Regions from separate parts of the Protofrankia sp. Cj5 genome, predicted to be linked through region 1. Evidence: riboswitches for the same ligand, from Rfam matches in the RefSeq annotation. Region 1 holds a riboswitch; each other region holds the start of a gene.

What was found. A riboswitch is a leader RNA that binds a small molecule or an ion and turns the genes downstream of it on or off. The one in region 1 is predicted to bind cyclic di-AMP.
Region 2: linked by a shared signal. The riboswitch ahead of MJ777_RS02055 (transglycosylase family protein) and the one ahead of MJ777_RS23055 (C40 family peptidase) in region 1 are both predicted to bind cyclic di-AMP.
Region 3: linked by a shared signal. The riboswitch ahead of MJ777_RS18865 (transglycosylase family protein) and the one ahead of MJ777_RS23055 (C40 family peptidase) in region 1 are both predicted to bind cyclic di-AMP.

Annotation. Positions count from the first base shown of each region.
Region 1 covers NZ_CAKJTO010000029.1:29,774-35,277, forward strand. Annotated here, with positions in the region: gene MJ777_RS08835 (hypothetical protein) at 1-698, opposite strand, end outside; gene MJ777_RS08840 (hypothetical protein) at 1,075-1,449, opposite strand; gene MJ777_RS08845 (peptidoglycan-binding protein) at 1,893-2,726, opposite strand; gene MJ777_RS23055 (C40 family peptidase) at 2,860-3,618, opposite strand; cyclic di-AMP (ydaO/yuaA leader) riboswitch at 3,622-3,783, opposite strand; gene MJ777_RS08855 (acyl-CoA dehydrogenase family protein) at 3,981-5,186, opposite strand; gene MJ777_RS08860 (amidohydrolase family protein) at 5,504-5,504, opposite strand, start outside.
Region 2 covers NZ_CAKJTO010000004.1:6,453-11,956, forward strand. Annotated here, with positions in the region: cyclic di-AMP (ydaO/yuaA leader) riboswitch at 229-403, shown strand; partial or broken gene MJ777_RS02040 (transglycosylase family protein) at 523-696, shown strand; gene MJ777_RS02045 (hypothetical protein) at 660-1,172, opposite strand; gene MJ777_RS02050 (peptidoglycan-binding protein) at 1,177-1,377, shown strand; cyclic di-AMP (ydaO/yuaA leader) riboswitch at 1,741-1,907, shown strand; gene MJ777_RS02055 (transglycosylase family protein) at 1,913-2,644, shown strand; gene MJ777_RS02060 (DUF3151 domain-containing protein) at 2,938-3,372, shown strand; gene MJ777_RS02065 (adenosylmethionine--8-amino-7-oxononanoate transaminase) at 3,558-4,790, opposite strand; tRNA gene MJ777_RS02070 (tRNA-Ser) at 5,353-5,437, opposite strand.
Region 3 covers NZ_CAKJTO010000108.1:1,136-6,639, forward strand. Annotated here, with positions in the region: gene MJ777_RS18860 (multicopper oxidase domain-containing protein) at 116-1,609, shown strand; cyclic di-AMP (ydaO/yuaA leader) riboswitch at 2,079-2,254, shown strand; gene MJ777_RS18865 (transglycosylase family protein) at 2,262-2,645, shown strand; gene MJ777_RS18870 (SDR family oxidoreductase) at 3,130-3,882, shown strand; gene MJ777_RS18875 (hypothetical protein) at 3,990-4,181, opposite strand; gene MJ777_RS18880 (helix-turn-helix transcriptional regulator) at 4,502-5,347, shown strand; gene MJ777_RS18885 (SDR family oxidoreductase) at 5,376-5,504, opposite strand, start outside.

The sequences.
Region 1 (5,504 bases):
CCCGGCGGGGTCACGGTCGGTTGCGCCGTCGGGGAAGGGCTGGCGGACGGTTGAGCCGGATCGGCCAGGCTACCCAGCGTCTCCACCTGTGACACCCGCCCAAGGACGACAGCCAGGAAAAAGGAATCACCGCTGGTCGTGTACATGCCCGCGGTCCGTTCCGCCGGGGTGCCCGCCACCTGCTCCTGACATTCCTTCGCGCAGGACGGCGCCAGCCCGTGGTTATGGGACAGCGCACCGCGGGCCTGGTCCCAGTCAGCGAACCGGTGGTCGGCAATCGCCAGCAGCAGCGAGCCAGCCGTCCCGAGATCCGCTGGACCGCCTGTCGCGGGCCCAGCCAGCGACACGGCCTGAGACGACACGGCCTGAACGGCGAGCACCGCACGACGACGGAAGATCGAGTCCAGATCGGTCAGCGTGGTGGGGTCATTGGCCAGCGTGGCGGCGCGGGCCACCCGCACCACAACGGCTCCGCCAGTTTCCGGTATGCCTTTGAGCAGGGTGTTCAGATTTCCCAGAACGCTTCGGTCGACCTTCTCCGGCAGCTCAACGACACGGATCGCAAAGGCGGTGTCACCCGCAGCTCCCAGTGGGGCAAACGCGGATACCGGCGGCACCCCCCAACGGAGGATGAACGACCCCAGGGCAAGTGTCAGGAGCAGGCCTACGACGCTGACGGCCGCCCCGGCCGCAGGCAACAACGCCCATAATCGGGCCGGGCCTCGCCCGGCAACGCCCGTTTCACCCACTGTGCGGCAATAATGGCCTCTTCGCAGCAACTAAGCCCCCCCTGAATGTCTGCTGCTGTTTGTGACAGTACAGGCCATCATGGTGATCAGAGAAGAGCATAGGCCCCAAGCCGGCAGGCACCCCCAGCGGCGGCCCGCTGGGGTGCTCTGTGTATCCGGTCCGCACACACCGACGCTATGATCGCGGTCTGGGCGCGGTATCCGCCGCCGTCCGCGCCCGTGATGTCGCGCTGGTCCACACGTGCCACCCGAGCGGCACCGGGAGGCTATGCGCGCCCGGCAACAGGGCGCTTGTGCCCTGGCCGGGATCAGCCGTGGACTGTTCTCACTCAGAATCCGCCTGTTGCTCCGGCCCGCCGAACGCCTGCCGGGACCCGCCGAGGGGCTCGGCCTGCTCGTCGCCGGTGGCTTCGGCGCCCGGCTGCTCGGCTTCGGCGCCCGCTGGCCCGGCCTCGCCGCCGGCCTGTGCCGCCTGGCCGGTGCCCGCCGTGACACCGACCAGTTCGCGTAGGCGTGCCTCGATGTACGGCTCGGTATAGTGCGATCTGTCCGCGATCCGCCGAACGAGGTCGTTGACACTGGAGACGGCTTCGAGGTCCGCGGTGCTCACCTGGACGAACTGGTCAAGTATCTGATACCGGATCTCCCGCCAGTTCTGCCGTAGATACTGCTCAACCTGCTGCGCCTGCTGCTGCTCCATTCGATCGCCTCCACCACGAGTCGTCGTTTTTCAGCCATGAGAGGCTCCGGCAGCAGAGCGTTCGATCAGGCAGCGGCGTCCGGGTGGATGGATCGCGAGGCCGCGGAAGGATGCGCCCTGGCATTGGGCGTGGACCGACGACAACGACGCGAGGCGCCGCCCGGGCGGCGCGAGCCGGACAGTCCTGTTGCCGGAGCCTCTCAATCTACGACACCCGAACCAGGAGTCAACCGGAAATCACGAGCGCCCGGCAACAGGGGCACAGATATCCATATCCTCCGTTGCGGATTTTCTGCGGAAAACCGCGCTTTGCCGCGAACTGTATATGCCCAGCGTGATACCCATGCGCAGGGATAACGCCGGAGGCGGCGACCGGGGTGCCGGGGTGCCCGTGCGTCGCCGCCTCCCCTCTTGTCGACCGCTCAACGAGCGCTCAACGACCACTAAGCGGCGGAATGGAACAGCGCGGCGCGGGTCCGCGGACCGACAACGCCGTCGGCCACCAGCCCGTGCCGGCGCTGATAGGCCTTTACTGTTCCAGTGGTGCGCGGCCCGAAATTCCCGTCCACCGCGACCGGGTAGCCGTACCCGGCCAACCGCCGCTGAATCTGACGAACACCAGGACGCAGGCGGGAACTGTAACGAACCACCTGCGTGCGGGGAGCCGGCGCGTCCGGTCGTGCCATTGCCACACCGGGCGCGCCGGCCTGGGCAGAAGTGTTGACAGGGCCGCTGGGAACGGCCAGGTAAGCGCTTGCTCCGCTGTCACCGCCCGCGCCGACAGCGGCGGCAGCCGCCGCGCCCCGCCCGAGGTACCGGCGGTAGGAGCCGTTGGTGTACGTACTCCATGCTCCGATGCCCTGCACGTCGCATACCCGCCTGGCGGCCTGTGCGTTGACGGCTGGATCGAACAGATCCGCCCCGCCGACCCAGCTCGCATGCGCCCGCATATTGATCTGCCATAGTCCGCGGGAATCCTCGCCGCTGGAATTGTGCGCGTCCGGGTTGCCGCCGGACTCGGCCAGTGCGACCGCGACCCAGGTTCCCAGCGGTATCCCGGCGCAGCCAGCCAGCCCCGCGTTCCTGCCAGCACCGGCGATGGCAGCGTCAGAAACAATTCCTGGAGCGACAGCGCTCGTGCTGGGCGGAGCCACGGGGCTCGCGCTCGCCGGACTCGCGGTCAGCATCATGCCCGCCGTCGCGCCGATGACACCGGCGGCGGCAGCCACCGCGCCGCGGTTGCGTTCGGGCTGCTTCCGGTGGCTTTTTCCTCGCATTTTCCGGTGACTTCTTCGGTGTGTTCCGCTGGATAGTGTTCCACTGGACATGAGCAGCCAGTTCACCTCAGTATCGTTGATCGGATCAGTAACGTTGATCGGCGCGTACCCGCCTGGCGGTCCGGCCCGGTCATCACCCCAGCCGGCCGACCAGATAACTCGCGGAATAAATCTTCTGCAGTCGAACGACGGTGCCGCTGTGGGGCGCGGCCCACATCATTTCGTTCCCGGCGTAGATTCCCACATGATAGATGTTTCCGGGCTGACCGAAGAAAATGAGATCGCCGGGCTGCTTGGCATCCTGCGATATCTTCCGCGACGCCGCGTACTGGGCGTCGGTCACCCGCGGCACACTGCGGCCGAGCTGTTTGTAAATGTACTGGACAAGACCAGAGCAGTCGAAGGAGTTCGGGCCCTGCGCGCCCCACGCATACGGTTTACCCGCCTGCTTCGATGCCAGGTAGACAACCTTCTCGCCGAGGCTCCCGGCGGACAGCGACGCGCTGTCCTGCTGCGTTGACGCGCTGTTCTGGTCCTGCTGCCCCGCCAGCCCACGTGCCGGTTCCTCCGCCCCCGTGGCCCCCGTGGCGCCCGTGGCCGGACCGGGCTCCGCGGGGGCTGTCCCGGTGGCTCCCGCGGCGGTGGTGTCACCGGCCCAGGCCGGCACAGCGGCGGTGGCCTGGGGCGCATCGGTCGGGCTGTCGGCCCCGGTGTCGTTTGCCAGCGCTGGGGCTGACAAAGCGGTCAGGGCAACGGTACCGGTAGCCGCGGCGGCAACCACGGCGCGCGCGGAGCGACGGCCAAAACTGGGCTTGACCGGCTGCGCACGGTGACGACCGCGGCGGGAAATAATCGTGTCGGCCGGATCTGAGCACGCCTGATCTGCAGGCAACGATGATCCTTCCCGTACGCCTGCGAGGTTAGCTGTCGGGTTCGGGCCGGGAAGCCCGGTCGGCACGCACGGGATGTGCGGCCGGCTTCACCCCAAGGACGTCGTAGTGGCAACGACGCCCGGCGGGACCTGGGTCCCCCGCTTCTGCCCTGGCGATGGTGAGGAGGGGACACCGGGCCGAGGGCAGAACTCGGCGTCCGGCCCGGTGCTACTGAGAGCCCGGCCACGGTAGCGAACTACGCCCTGTGACCGCAAGGCCTAATTTTCCGCGAATTTCGCCGCAAGTTGGTTACCGTTCGTGTTAACCATCCGGCCAGGCAGCCCACGGACAACAACCGGAAACAGGTTGGCGCTACCAGCCGTCATGGTGCGTCTGGACGGCTGTCATGGTGCCGACGGACCACCCGGCGGGCGATCGCCCAGCGATGGGTCTCCGACGGTCCGTCATAGATGCGGAAGGGACGCACCTCGCGCAGGAAGCGCGACAACAGCACATCCCCGGAGATACCGAGAGAGCCGCAGATCTGCAGCGAGCGGTCGACGACCCGCCACACGGCCTCGGCGGTGAAGGTCTTCGCGATCGCGGTCGACTGGGCTCCGGAACGGCCCTGGTCGAGCTCCCAGCAGGCCTGCATGATCAGCCCACGGGACGCGGCGATGTCGATCTCGTTATCCGCGATCATCGCCTGAGCCATGCCCAGCTCCGCCAGCCGGGAACCGAACAGCCGCCGGTCCGCGGCCCTGGCCACGGCGATGTCCTGGGCCCGCCGGGCAATACCCAGCCAACGCATGCAGTGGGTCGTCCGGGCCGGGCCGAGGCGGACCTGGGCGTAGTCGAAGCCCTTGTCCACCTCGCCGAGCACAGCCTCGTGCGCTACCATGCAGCCGTCGAACAGCACCTCGCAATGGCCGCCGTACAGGCTTTCGTCCAGGGTCTCGATATGACGGACGATCTTCATGCCAGGGTTGCCCGCGTCGACGAGGAACATCGTCGCCCCGCCGCGCTGCCCCGGCTCGCCCGAGGTGCGGGCCATGCAGATCGCGTATCCGGCGCCGTCCGCGCCGCTGATGAACCACTTGCGGCCGTCGATCCGCCAACCGCCCGCGTCCTTCACCGCGCGTGTGGTCAGCGCGGTCGGATCCGACCCCGCTCCGGGCGCGGGCTCCGTCATCGCGAAGCAGGAACGCACCGCACCGGTTGCCAACGGCCGCAGGTAGCGCTCCTTCTGCCCGGCCGTCGCGATGACCTCGAGCAGGTGCATGTTGCCCTCGTCGGGAGCGGCGATGTTCAGCGCCAGCGGGCCGAACAGCGAGTAGCCCGCCTCCTCGAACACGGGCGCCCGGCCGCGCATGTCCAGGCCGTGCCCGCCGTACAGCGCCGGTACGTGCGGGGCGAAGATCCCCGCATCCTTGGCTGCCTGCTGGAGCCGTGCGCGCATCGCGTCGCCGCCGCGCGCGGCAACGCCCCCGAAGCGTTCCTCCTCGGGCATGACGACGGTCCGCACAAATTCGGCGGTACGCCGGGTGAGATCGTCGACCACCGGGCCGTGATCAAAATCAACGGGCACGTGCACCTCCGTCACGCCGGCTCGCGTCGCCCGCAAGGCGAGCTGTCGCGGATCCAGCTGACAATCATCGATTTTTTGCCAGCAAAGCAGGCTGGCCAGCTCGCGTACAAGGAACGGTCAACATTAAAGATCAAATCGCGGGCGTGAGTCGTCAACACTGTTGACTACAGGAGAAGGTCAAACACTCGTGACCAACAGCAATCAGCCATCTCCATCCGCATCGCCAGCACCGCACCGCTGTCGTGGGCTTCAGAGCGTGTGTGAGATCGTCATTCCGGCTCACTGATCGCAAGCCCGATCTCACACACGCTCTCAGGT
Region 2 (5,504 bases), on a different contig from region 1:
GTATTACTCGGGCCAGCTGCGGCACGGTGGCCACCCCGCCGCTGCCCGTGGTTTCCGCCGCTGGAAAGTGATGAGCGCGCGCCGGCGTGCGTTAGCAGCCGATCTCGAGATACGGCAAGAGCACCCAGCCCGATGTGCGCATAGTCACGAAGCGCATTCACGGCTTGTTCAGCCACCAGCGATGCTGGTTATGGTCTGCGCCGTGCCCGTCGATACGGCGGGGACACGTCGGGCGGCACGCCGAATCCTGCCCGCGCCCGACGAAAACCAAACTTGCGGCAGGAACGGGGGACCCACTTCCGGGCGTCGATACCAGGCGTCCTCGGGGTGAAGCCGTGAAAACGGCCGGGCAGTCCCAGCCCGAACCCGACAGCTCACCTCGCAGGCGTGGGGAAGGGCATTACCAATATGTCCCGTACAAGTTCTCGCGGCCGACATCGCGGAATTCGCCGGGCCCGGGTCCGTACCCGAGCCATGGTGCTGACCCCGGCCCTGCTCGCGGCGATCAGTGGTGGCATCGCGATGTCACAGCCGGCCAGCGCCGCCACCACGTGGGAGGGGCTTCGCCAGTGCGAGTCCGGCGGTGACTACACGGCCAACACCGGCAACGGCTATTACGGCGCATACCAGTTCTCGCTGAGCACCTGGCAGAGCCTGGGCTACACCGGACTGCCCAGCAGCGCATCCCCGAGCACCCAGGACGAGGCCGCGCTCAAGCTCGCCACCCAATCCGGCTTCGGCCAGTGGCCCGTCTGTGGCCGGGGCATGAGCGCCGGCCAACTCGGGGCTGGCGCCAGCTCGTCGGGCAGCGGCTCGTCGGGCACCGGCTCGTCGGGCACCGGCTCGTCAGGCACCGGCTCGTCAGGCACCGGCTCGTCAGGCACCGGCTCGTCAGGCACCGGCTCGTCAGGCACCAGCTCGTCAGGCACCAGCTCGTCAGGCACCAGCTCGTCATCAAACAGCACCGGCACCGGCTTGTCGGGCACCAGCTCGTCAGGCGCCAGCTCGTCGAGTCCAAGCAGCGCCAGCGCCAGCCCAGACAGCACCGGTTCGTCGGACAGCAGCTCGTGGCAGGCACGCTCATACGGCAGAAGCGGTTCCTCGCGTTGGGCATGGCGCGCGGCGAACGCGGCCACCCCGTCGACCGCTGTCGCTGTCGCTGCCGCTGCCACGCCTTTGACGACCGATCTGGTCGACCAGGTGCGACCGGACGTGCGGTCGTGGCAGCAGCAGATGAATGGTCTTGGTTACAACATCCAGATTGATGGTCAGTACGGACCGGAGTCGGCTGGTGCGGCGAGCCATCTCCAGGCTGACAAGGGCCTGACGGTGGACGGAATCTGCGGACCGCAAACCTGGACGGCCACCTTCAGCTGAGCCTGAACCGAACAGCTACCGCCTGACGGCTACGAAACTGATATAGACCCCGCGCACGACGAGTCGGGCCGGCCACACCAAGGTGACAACAAACACAACAGATAAACACTATAACGACCGGCCCGATTACTCGTCGTTACAAAAACCCAACACAAGCAACCCTCCAGCGGAGCTTTCCCAATCACCAGGTACAGTTCTCAGTTTGGCCCACATAGTTCATTCGGGGGATGTAGGCCAGATCCATGTAGTTCATCCGACACCCCGATTTGCTTCGAAAGAGCCAGGCTCGCTAGAGTCCTCCCCACTCGCCAGATCGGCGAGGCCGCGCGAACGGACGCCGAATCCCGTCCCCGTCCGCCGCGGCAGGACCTACCGCGAAGCCGCTAGGACGGGATCGGGGGAACCACATCCGGATACCGGAGACGCCGGTGTCCTTGGGGTGAAGCCGGCGACGCGCATGGGCGTCACCGGCCGGGCATGTTCCCAGCCCGAACCCGACAGCTCACCTCGTAGGCGACGGGAAGGACCGACCCACATGCCGTCTGTTGGCAGGCACCGCGCCCCGCAACAGTCGTCCACCGCCGTCAAGGTCCTGCGCACCACCGGTGCTGTCACAGCACTCGTGGGCAGTGGTCTCGCCGTCGCGGCCAGCCCAGCGAGCGCCGCGACCGCCGACGACTTCGCCAAACTCCGCCAGTGCGAGTCCGGTAACAACTATCACATCAATACCGGTAACGGTTTCTACGGCGCCTACCAGTTCGACGCCGGGACCTGGCATGGCCTTGGTTATTCCGGTCTTCCCAGCGACGCGCCACCGGCACTGCAGGACGATGCCGCCCACAAGCTCTACAACGCTCGCGGCTGGTCCCCCTGGCCGTCCTGCTCAGTCAAGATGGGCCTGACCAACAACGGCCCAGCACCGCAGACAGCGGCAGCCGTGCCCAGCACCGAGGTGGTCCAGCAGGCGGTTGCCCCAGCGCAGCCTCCGATGACCTTGGAACGCGCGAAGGCTCAACTGGCATCGTCAAACTTCGCCGGCACAACCCTTTCCACCGCGCTGGCCGGTGAAGTTCGCGCTGACGCTTACGTCTGGCAGAGCACGATGCGTGAGAAGAAGTTCATTCTGCAGGTGGACGGCCGCTTCGGCGGGGAATCCCAGGGTCTCGCGTCGCTGTACAGCTATCTGACCCGGGTCGACGACGGACAGACCGGTGTGGTCGGTAAGAACCTCTGGGACATCACCGTCACCAGCCCGTCGGCGCTGTGAGCGCGGGCACGCGTAAAAAGCTCCGGCAGTAGGGTGTCCGGTCAGACAGCGGCGTCCGGATGGATGGATCGCGAGGGCTGCGGAGGAGTGCGACGGAGGTGTTGGGCGGCGCGAGCCGGACAGTCCTGTTGCCGGGCGCTCTGAACCACGGTTTCCCGGCTGTCCGAAGACGATGTCGGCTTCGGCCCCCGATCCCGCGGCGGACCTGATGGCCCACCCCCCTCCCACCAGGTCCGCCGCGTGAAAGCTCCCCACGCGATGCGGCATGAGCGCGATCCGGCAGGATGGGCCTCATGACGACATCCCCCGAACGGCCGGATCTCCTTGGCGGTCCGCCTCCGACAAGGCTCGCTCTCGATCCGGCCGCCGCCAGGGCCCTCAGCGCCGGCGATGCCCCGGAGGCTGTCGCGGGCCGCTTCCCGGACTCAAGCCTTGCCTGGGCGATGTTGGCCGAGCGCTCCCTGGACGCGGGCGCGGCTGTCACGGGCTACGCCTACGCGCGGACCGGCTACCACCGCGGTCTGGACCAGCTGCGCCGTGCCGGTTGGCGCGGGCATGGGCCGATCCCGTGGTCCCATGAGCCCAACCAGGGCTTCCTGCGCGCGCTCGCGGCGCTGAGCCGTGCCGCCGCCGCCATCGGTGAAACCGAGGAGGCCGCCCGCTGCCGGGAGTTCCTCGCCGACAGCGATTCCGAGGCATCCGGCGCGCTGGGCTTCACAAGCGACTGAGCCGCTTGTGGATACCGGTCGCCTTGTACCCGGTTATAGCGGACTGTCCGGCTCGCGGCGTCCGGGTGGGGCATCCCGTCGTTGTCGTCGGTCGCCACCCAACACCAGGGTGACTCCCTCCGCCGCCTCGCGATGCACGCACCCCAGCCCCACTCCTTGATCCACGCCCCTATTGCCGGGCGCTCTTAACCGACCTGTGCGGCGGCGTGCAGCGCGCACGTGATCGCGTTGATGTCGGCATCGGTCGAGATGAACGGCGGCATGGTGTAAAGGAGATCCCGGAACGGCCGCAGCCAGACGCCGTTGCGCGACGCGGCCCTGGTCGCGGCCGGCACGTCCACCGGATGATCAAGTTGGACAACCCCGATCGCGCCCAGGACCCGCACATCGGCGACTCCGGGAAACGCGGCCACGGACGACAGCCCGCTCGCCAGCCGGGCCTCGATACGGGCGACCGAAGCCGCCCACCCCCCCTCCGTGAGCAGGTCCAGTGACGCGTTGGCTACCGCACAGGCGAGCGGGTTCCCCATGAAGGTCGGGCCGTGAGCCAGCACCGGCATCTCGCCCCGCGAAATCCCCCGGGCGACCTCCTCGGAGCACAAGGTGGCGGCCAGCGAGAGATAGCCGCCGGTCAGGGCCTTCCCCACACACATGATGTCGGGGCTGACACCGGCGTGTTCAACCGCGAACAGCCTCCCAGTACGCCCGAAGCCGGTGGCGATCTCATCAAGGATCAGCAACACGTTGTGGTCGCACGCCAGCTCCCGCAGTGCCCGGACGTAGCCGGGGCTGTGGAAGGTCATCCCACCGGCACCCTGGACCACGGGTTCCACGATGATCGCCGCGATCTGGTCAGCGTTGCGGGCCAGCAGGTCCGCGAAGTCCGCCAGATACCTCGGGTCGGTCGGGACATCGAAGCCGACGGGTGGCTGGTCCGCGAAGACCTGGGCCGGCAGCACCCGCCTCCAGAGCTGATGCATGCCGCCGACCGGGTCGCACACGGACATCGGATGGAATGTGTCGCCGTGATAGCCCCCGCGCCAGGTCATCAGCCGAACCTTCTCCGGACGCCCCGTCGACCGCCAGTACTGGATCGCCATCTTGGCGGCGACCTCGACGGACACGGAGCCGGAGTCCGTGAGGAACACGTGGCGCAGCGGCTCAGGCGTCATCTCCACCAGCCGGGCGGCCAGCCTGATCGCCGGCTCGTGGGTCAGGCCGCCGAACATCACGTGGCTCATCTTTGCCGCCTGGGCATGCAGGGCGGCGTCCAGAGCGGGGTGCGCATAGCCGTGGATGGCGGCCCACCAGGAGGACATTCCGTCGATCAGCTCAGACCTGCCTTCGACTGGCCTCGCCAGGCGCAGGCGTGTCCCGGAGGCGGATTCGACGAGGAACGTCTCATGTGTGGAGGGCATCGGCCCATAGGGATGCCAGACGTGCGCCTGGTCGAGCGCAAGCAGGCGATCCGCCGACAGGGCTGTCCGGCTGCCCAGGCCCACCTGGCCGGGCAGGCCGGTGGGGCTACTCGATGACACATCACCCTCCAGGGTCGGGACACGCGGCGCAGGGCCGGAGATTCTTTGACGGCTCGTGTCTGTGTGGTGCTCAGTCGTAGCGGCCGACACGTCCGCGGACGCGGATGCTGCCGGCATGACGGGCCCTGCCGGCATGCCGGATGCTGCCGACATGGCAGCCTGCCGCGGCGACGGCCCGGCTTCTGCCGGGGGCGCCGGACCGGATCGTTATGGGGATCATGGGGTGGTCCTCGGGCATGCGCAGGCGCTACCAGCATGTGACCGACCCGATGTTGCATGAGGCGGCGGGCACGGTCAGCTGGCTGCGGTGGGACGCACCCTGGCGCGGGCGAGCAGCCCTTGCCGGGCGCATGAGACCAGAAACAAGACCACACGATCAGGGATCGGTTCTCATAATCGGAAGGCCTGCGGCCCCTGCCCTGACAGAGCTGCATGATCGCTGCGGAGGATGAGGGATTCGAACCCTCGAGGGGTTGCCCCCAACACGCTTTCCAAGCGTGCGCCCTAGGCCACTAGGCGAATCCTCCGCTGACGAGCTTATCGGATCCCAGCGGCATCAACGCCGCCGGGCATCAAGATCCATTACGCTCAGCC
Region 3 (5,504 bases), on a different contig from region 1:
CGGTGCGCGTGCGTAGTGCCATCTTCCACATCCTTTGGCGGATTGTGGACTCTCACTATGCAGGGGAAGTCACGGAGGGTTACTGTCACGCTCCGTGATTGATAAGTTGCGCGCCATGCGGCGCACAGGTATCGGCGGCCGGACCGCCAGCCGGGTACGCGTAAGGAGGCAGTCGTCGTCACGGTCCGCGGAGACGACCGTTCGTGCCAGGCAGCGGATGTGCGTCAGAGCGGTGGTCGGGAGCGCGCTTGTGCTTGCCCTCGGGCCCGCCGCGATCGGGCCCGCGACCGCGGCCGGCGGCACGGGCGCGACGGGAGAACGATCATCCTACTGGAACGACGCCGCCGGCCAGGAGTTCCACCCGACCGGTCGAGTGCGCACCTATTACATCGGTGCTGACGAGGTGGTCTGGAACTACGCCCCCGAGGGACGCGATGCTATCACCGGCCAGGCATTCGACCCGATAGCAAGGACATACGTCCAGTCCGGGCCCGGCCGGATCGGGACGAGTTACCTCAAGTGTCTCTACCGTGGTTACACCGACGCCAGCTTCAGCGGTCTGGCGCCGCGCCTCCCGCAGGATGCGTATCTGGGCTTTTTGGGCCCGGTGATCCGCGCCGAGGTCGGCGACACCATCAAAGTCGTGTTCCGCAACGCCTGCCGGATTTCTGACAGCGTGCACCCGCACGGCGTCTTCTACACCAAGGCGAACGAGGGCACGCCGTACGCGGACAACACCTCCGGGGTGGACAAGCTCGACGACGCCGTACCCACCGGAGGCACGCACACGTACACCTGGCTGGTGCCCGATCGAGCGGGTCCGGGCCCGCACGACGGCAGCTCGGTCATGTGGATGTACCACTCCCATACCAACGAGGTCACCGACACCTATGCCGGGCTCACCGGCCCGATGGTTGTCACCGGAAAAGGGAAGGCGCGGCCAGACGGTAGCCCCGTCGACGTCGACCGCGAGATCTTCGCGCTGTTCTCGATCGTCAACGAGAATTGGAGCCCGTATCTTCAGGAGAATCTCCGCCGTTTTGCCAAGCCGCCGTACCCGGCGCTGAACGATGCTGATTTCGAGCGTTCCAACATGCGGCATGCCATCAACGGCTACGTCTTTGGCAACGAGCCGATGATCACTATGAAAAAGGGTGCGCACGTCCGGTGGTACCTGATGAGCATGGGCGGCGAGGCGGATATGCACACGCCGCACTGGCACGGTAACGACGCGATCGTGGGCGGCATGCGTATGGACACCGTTCCGCTGCTCCCCGGCACCATGGCCGTGGCCGACATGGTGCCTGACGACGTCGGCATCTGGCTTTTCCACTGCCACGTGAACGAGCACATCACCGCCGGCATGCTGACCCGCTATCAGGTTGTGTCCGACACCGACACCAACAACGGTACTGCCGCCACCGCTATATCCGCGCCAGGGCCGTCGGCCACAACGATGCCGGTGCCCAAGGGCGCTGTCTCCGCGGGCGAAGGCGGGATAGCTGTTCCCCCGTCGTCTGTCCCCACCGCGTCCGCGATCATCGCGTTCGTGGTGGCGATCGGCGCCCGCAGGATCGTGCGCCGTCGCCGCCGTCGTGCCATGGGCTGAAACCGCGCCGTTCATCGCGGTCCAGGCCGGTAGCTCCTGCCGCACAACAGGCCTGGACCGCGATATGGCGAGAACCGCCAGCCGCCCAGAAAGCGGCTCCCGCGCACGGAGAGCCCAGGATCATCAGCGTTCGGACAGCCATATTGCCCACACCATACACGGCACTGTTGATGCGCAGGATCCCCGCGGCATCGTACGGCGGACGAACAACCGTCGGCGAACAACCACGCAGCCGACCCGCCTGCCCACCTACCGCGCGGGGCAGTTTTTTTGGCTGGGTGGCGGCCCCGGCACAATTGCGCCAGCCGGCCAGGGCCAACTATGGATAAGCGCGGGTGCGCGCACGTTACCGGCAGCCGTGATGGTTAGCAACATCGGCTGTGGACTGTGTGCCTCTTCACGGAGCCTTGCCTGCTGGGCGGTCATGGCACGTATGGTCCTCGCCGTGCCTTCGAGGGGAAGGCGCGCATCGGATGGCACGCCGAGTCCTGCCCCCGTCCGATGACAACCAATACGGTGGCAGGAACGGGGGAACCATTTCCGGACGCCGAAGCCAGGCGTTCTCGGGGTGAAGCCGCATAGCGCGGCCGGGCAGTCCCAGCCCGAATCCGACAGCTCACCTCGCAGGCGTGGGGAAGGACATCAACACAATATGTCCCATGTACGTTCTGGCGCTCGTGGAATCAGTCGAATCAAGGCGCGTGCTCGGGTACTGATCGCTGTACCGGCACTCGTCGCCGCCATCGGCGGCGGCAGCGTCGCGCTGTCCCAGCCAGCGAGTGCGGCACCGTCCAACGACGGTGTGCTGGCCGCCATTGCACAGTGTGAATCCGGCGGCAACCCGAAGGTTGTCAACTCGATCGGTGCCGGCGGACTGTTCCAGTTCCTGCCTAGCACGTGGCACGCTGTCGGTGGCTCTGGCCTGCCGCAGAACGCCAGTGTGTCCGAACAGTGGATGCGTGCGCGGATACTGTACGCGCAGCAGGGCACGAGCCCCTGGTACGCGTCGAAGCACTGCTGGGCCGGAAAGGCCTAGCGACCGGAAAGGCCTAGCGACCGGAGAGGACGCGGCGAGAGTCCCTCGCGCCGTCCACGGCGTCTGTCAGATCCGCCAGCGCCAGCGCTGTGTATATCAGGTATAGCCTCAGGTATCTCGACAGAGCGGCCGGCCCGGGTTCACCGGGAGGCTCTCGCGAAGCCTTGGGAGAGACCGGCCACGGCCGGTCTCTCCCAAGCGGCCGCCTGCTTCCGGCTCTCGGACCGGGCCGGGCGTACCCGCACAATCGATCTTCCGGCTGGGGGGCCGGGCGCGCCGCGGCGGTCTGTGGTAAACCCGGAAAAACGGCCCCGTCGGTGTGTCGTCGTTTCTTGTCCGGGCCCGTTTTTCGTTCGCGCCGGCTCCCCGCGGGGCTACTCGACTTCAGGCGGGCGGCGTAATACCGTACCGTGCGCGAGCGGTGCCTCATCAGGGGTTTTTTCGATCCGCGCGCTGGGCTCTCGAGAAACCTGGTGCATGAGCGATGACAGCGAAGAACGACGTCCGTCGAGCCTTGGTGACCGGCGCTGGAAGCGGAATGGGACAGCTCCTCGCCCTCCGGCTGGTGCGGCAGGGCACAGACGTTATCGCGGTTGATCGGGACGAAGCCGGTCTCAAGGTCCTCCACGACGCTGGGCCCGGAAAGGTGACGACGCACACCATCGATGTCACCGATGCGGACGCCATGGCCGACGTCGTGACCTCGCAGCACCACACCCTGCTCGTGACGGCCGCCGGGATCGGGTACACAGGCAAGATCGCTGAGACCCCGGCCGCGGTGCACGCGAAGATCATGGCGGTGAACTACCAGGGCACAGTCAACGCGGTGACGGCCGCGCTACCCGGCTATCTCGCGCGGGGATCGGGCCGGCTCGTCCTTTTCTCGTCGATTCTCGGCTGGTTGCCGGTGCCGCAACACGGTCCCTATGGTGCGACAAAGTCGGCGTTGGTCATTTACGCTCAGACGCTACGGCATGAACTTCGCGGGACTGGTGTGCGGGTGAGCTGTGTCTGTCCACCGGCGGTGGCAACCCCGATGCTCGACGACATGCCCGCGGCCCGAGCAGTCTCGCAGCGCACTATGATGACACCGGCCGCTGCCGTCGACGCGATCGAACGCGGCCTCGACAAAGGGCGTTTCTGGATCTTCCCAGGTATCGCGCGGCCGGTGGCCATCGGCCAGCGGCTGTTCCCCGAGGTACTGCGGGTGGCCATTGGCAGCCTGCTGAACAGATAGCCGTCCCGGCCGCTCAGAGCGCCCGGGACCAGGGCACGTGTCGAAAACACGCCGTAGGGGACGCGACATTGCCGAGGTTATCGCGGGGCGGGGGCAGGCGTCCCGCGTCATCGCTGCCCATCCATGCTCTCCATCCATTGCCGCGCGATGCGCGGATACCCGACGGCTCGTCGGTCGCCACCCACCACCTCCGGCGCGTCCTCCTTCGGCTCGCGAGGCAGGCGCTCCAGCCCCGCTCCGTGGTCCGCGCCCCTATTGCCGGTCGCTCCTCCTGGTCGCTCCTCCTGAAGGAAGAACAAGATCTTCTCCTGTGGCACCTATGTGACACCTATCCTGACCTGCGGTGCTGCTGTTTTCGCAGGTCAGTAACCGGTTGCTCGTCAGCGGCGGCGTTATTGTGGGACGGCTGTTCCCTGATGCGCGTCCAACGCCAGGACCCGAGGCGGGAGCCCAGCGCGCGAGTTCCGCTCACGCGGATCTGGGCAGCGGCCCGTAGGCGGCCCCTATCGAAATCCTGTCACCAGGTAGACATAGTGCACCCTTTTTGGTGTCATGTGCTAAAAGTCGGTATTGATAGTGCGGCAGCTGGCTGAGGCGGGACCCCTTGGGAGGAACTACTGTGAGCGGAGCGGCGAACCGGGAACTCGGGAAATTCTTGAGGAATCGTCGAGAAAGTCGGAGCCCCAATCAAATGGGCATCGCGCCGCGGGGACGCCGGAGAACCCCAGGATTGCGCCGAGAAGAGGTGGCGGAGCGTGCTGGCGTGAGCACAACATGGTACACCTGGTTGGAGCAGGGCCGTCCGGTGCGTGCATCTCGGCAAGTCCTTGATTCCATCGCACGGGCGCTCGACCTGTCCGCGGCTGAAACGATGCATCTGTTCAAGCTTGCCGGTGAGAAGCCGCTCTCCGGCTCGCCAGCCCCGTTGAAGATTTCCCCTGCCTACGACCGGCTGCTGCGCCGGCTCGAACCGAACCCGGCGTATATCATTAATCGGCGCCTCGATCTGCTCTCCTGGAACAAGGGGGTGGTCGCGCTGCTACCGCACCTTGACATGTTGCCGCCGGAGGACCGCAACATTGTGTGGCTGATGTGCACCGACCCATGGATGCACGAACTGATTCCCGACTGGCAGGGGCAGGTCAGCCGGCTCACCGCGATGCTGCGGTCGGAGAGCGCCGATGCCATCGATGACCCGGAATTTCAGTACCTCATCCGGCGGATCGAAGCGGCCAGCCCGGAGTTTCGCCAGGCCTGGGCTACCCGGCGGCTGGAAACGTTCCGCTCCGGGTCGTTGAACTGGCACCACCCGGCAGCCGGGACGTTCACCGCCGATTACGTCCGACTACATATCGCCGATGATCCACGACTCAGTGTCGTTATCCAGATCCTTCGCAATCCCGAGACACTGAACAAACTGGCCGACATCATCGCTTCGATGTCACTCGATGTCGAAGTGGCCTGACCAGACGGTGACTGACCGGCCTGCTCGCTCACCCCCGGGCGGACAAACCCCCGTCCACCGTGAGGACGGTCCCGCTGGTGTACCCGGAGCGCTCCGAAGCCAGGAAGGCAATCGCGTCGGCGATCTCCCGGGTGGTCGCGCAGCGCCCGAGCGGGAA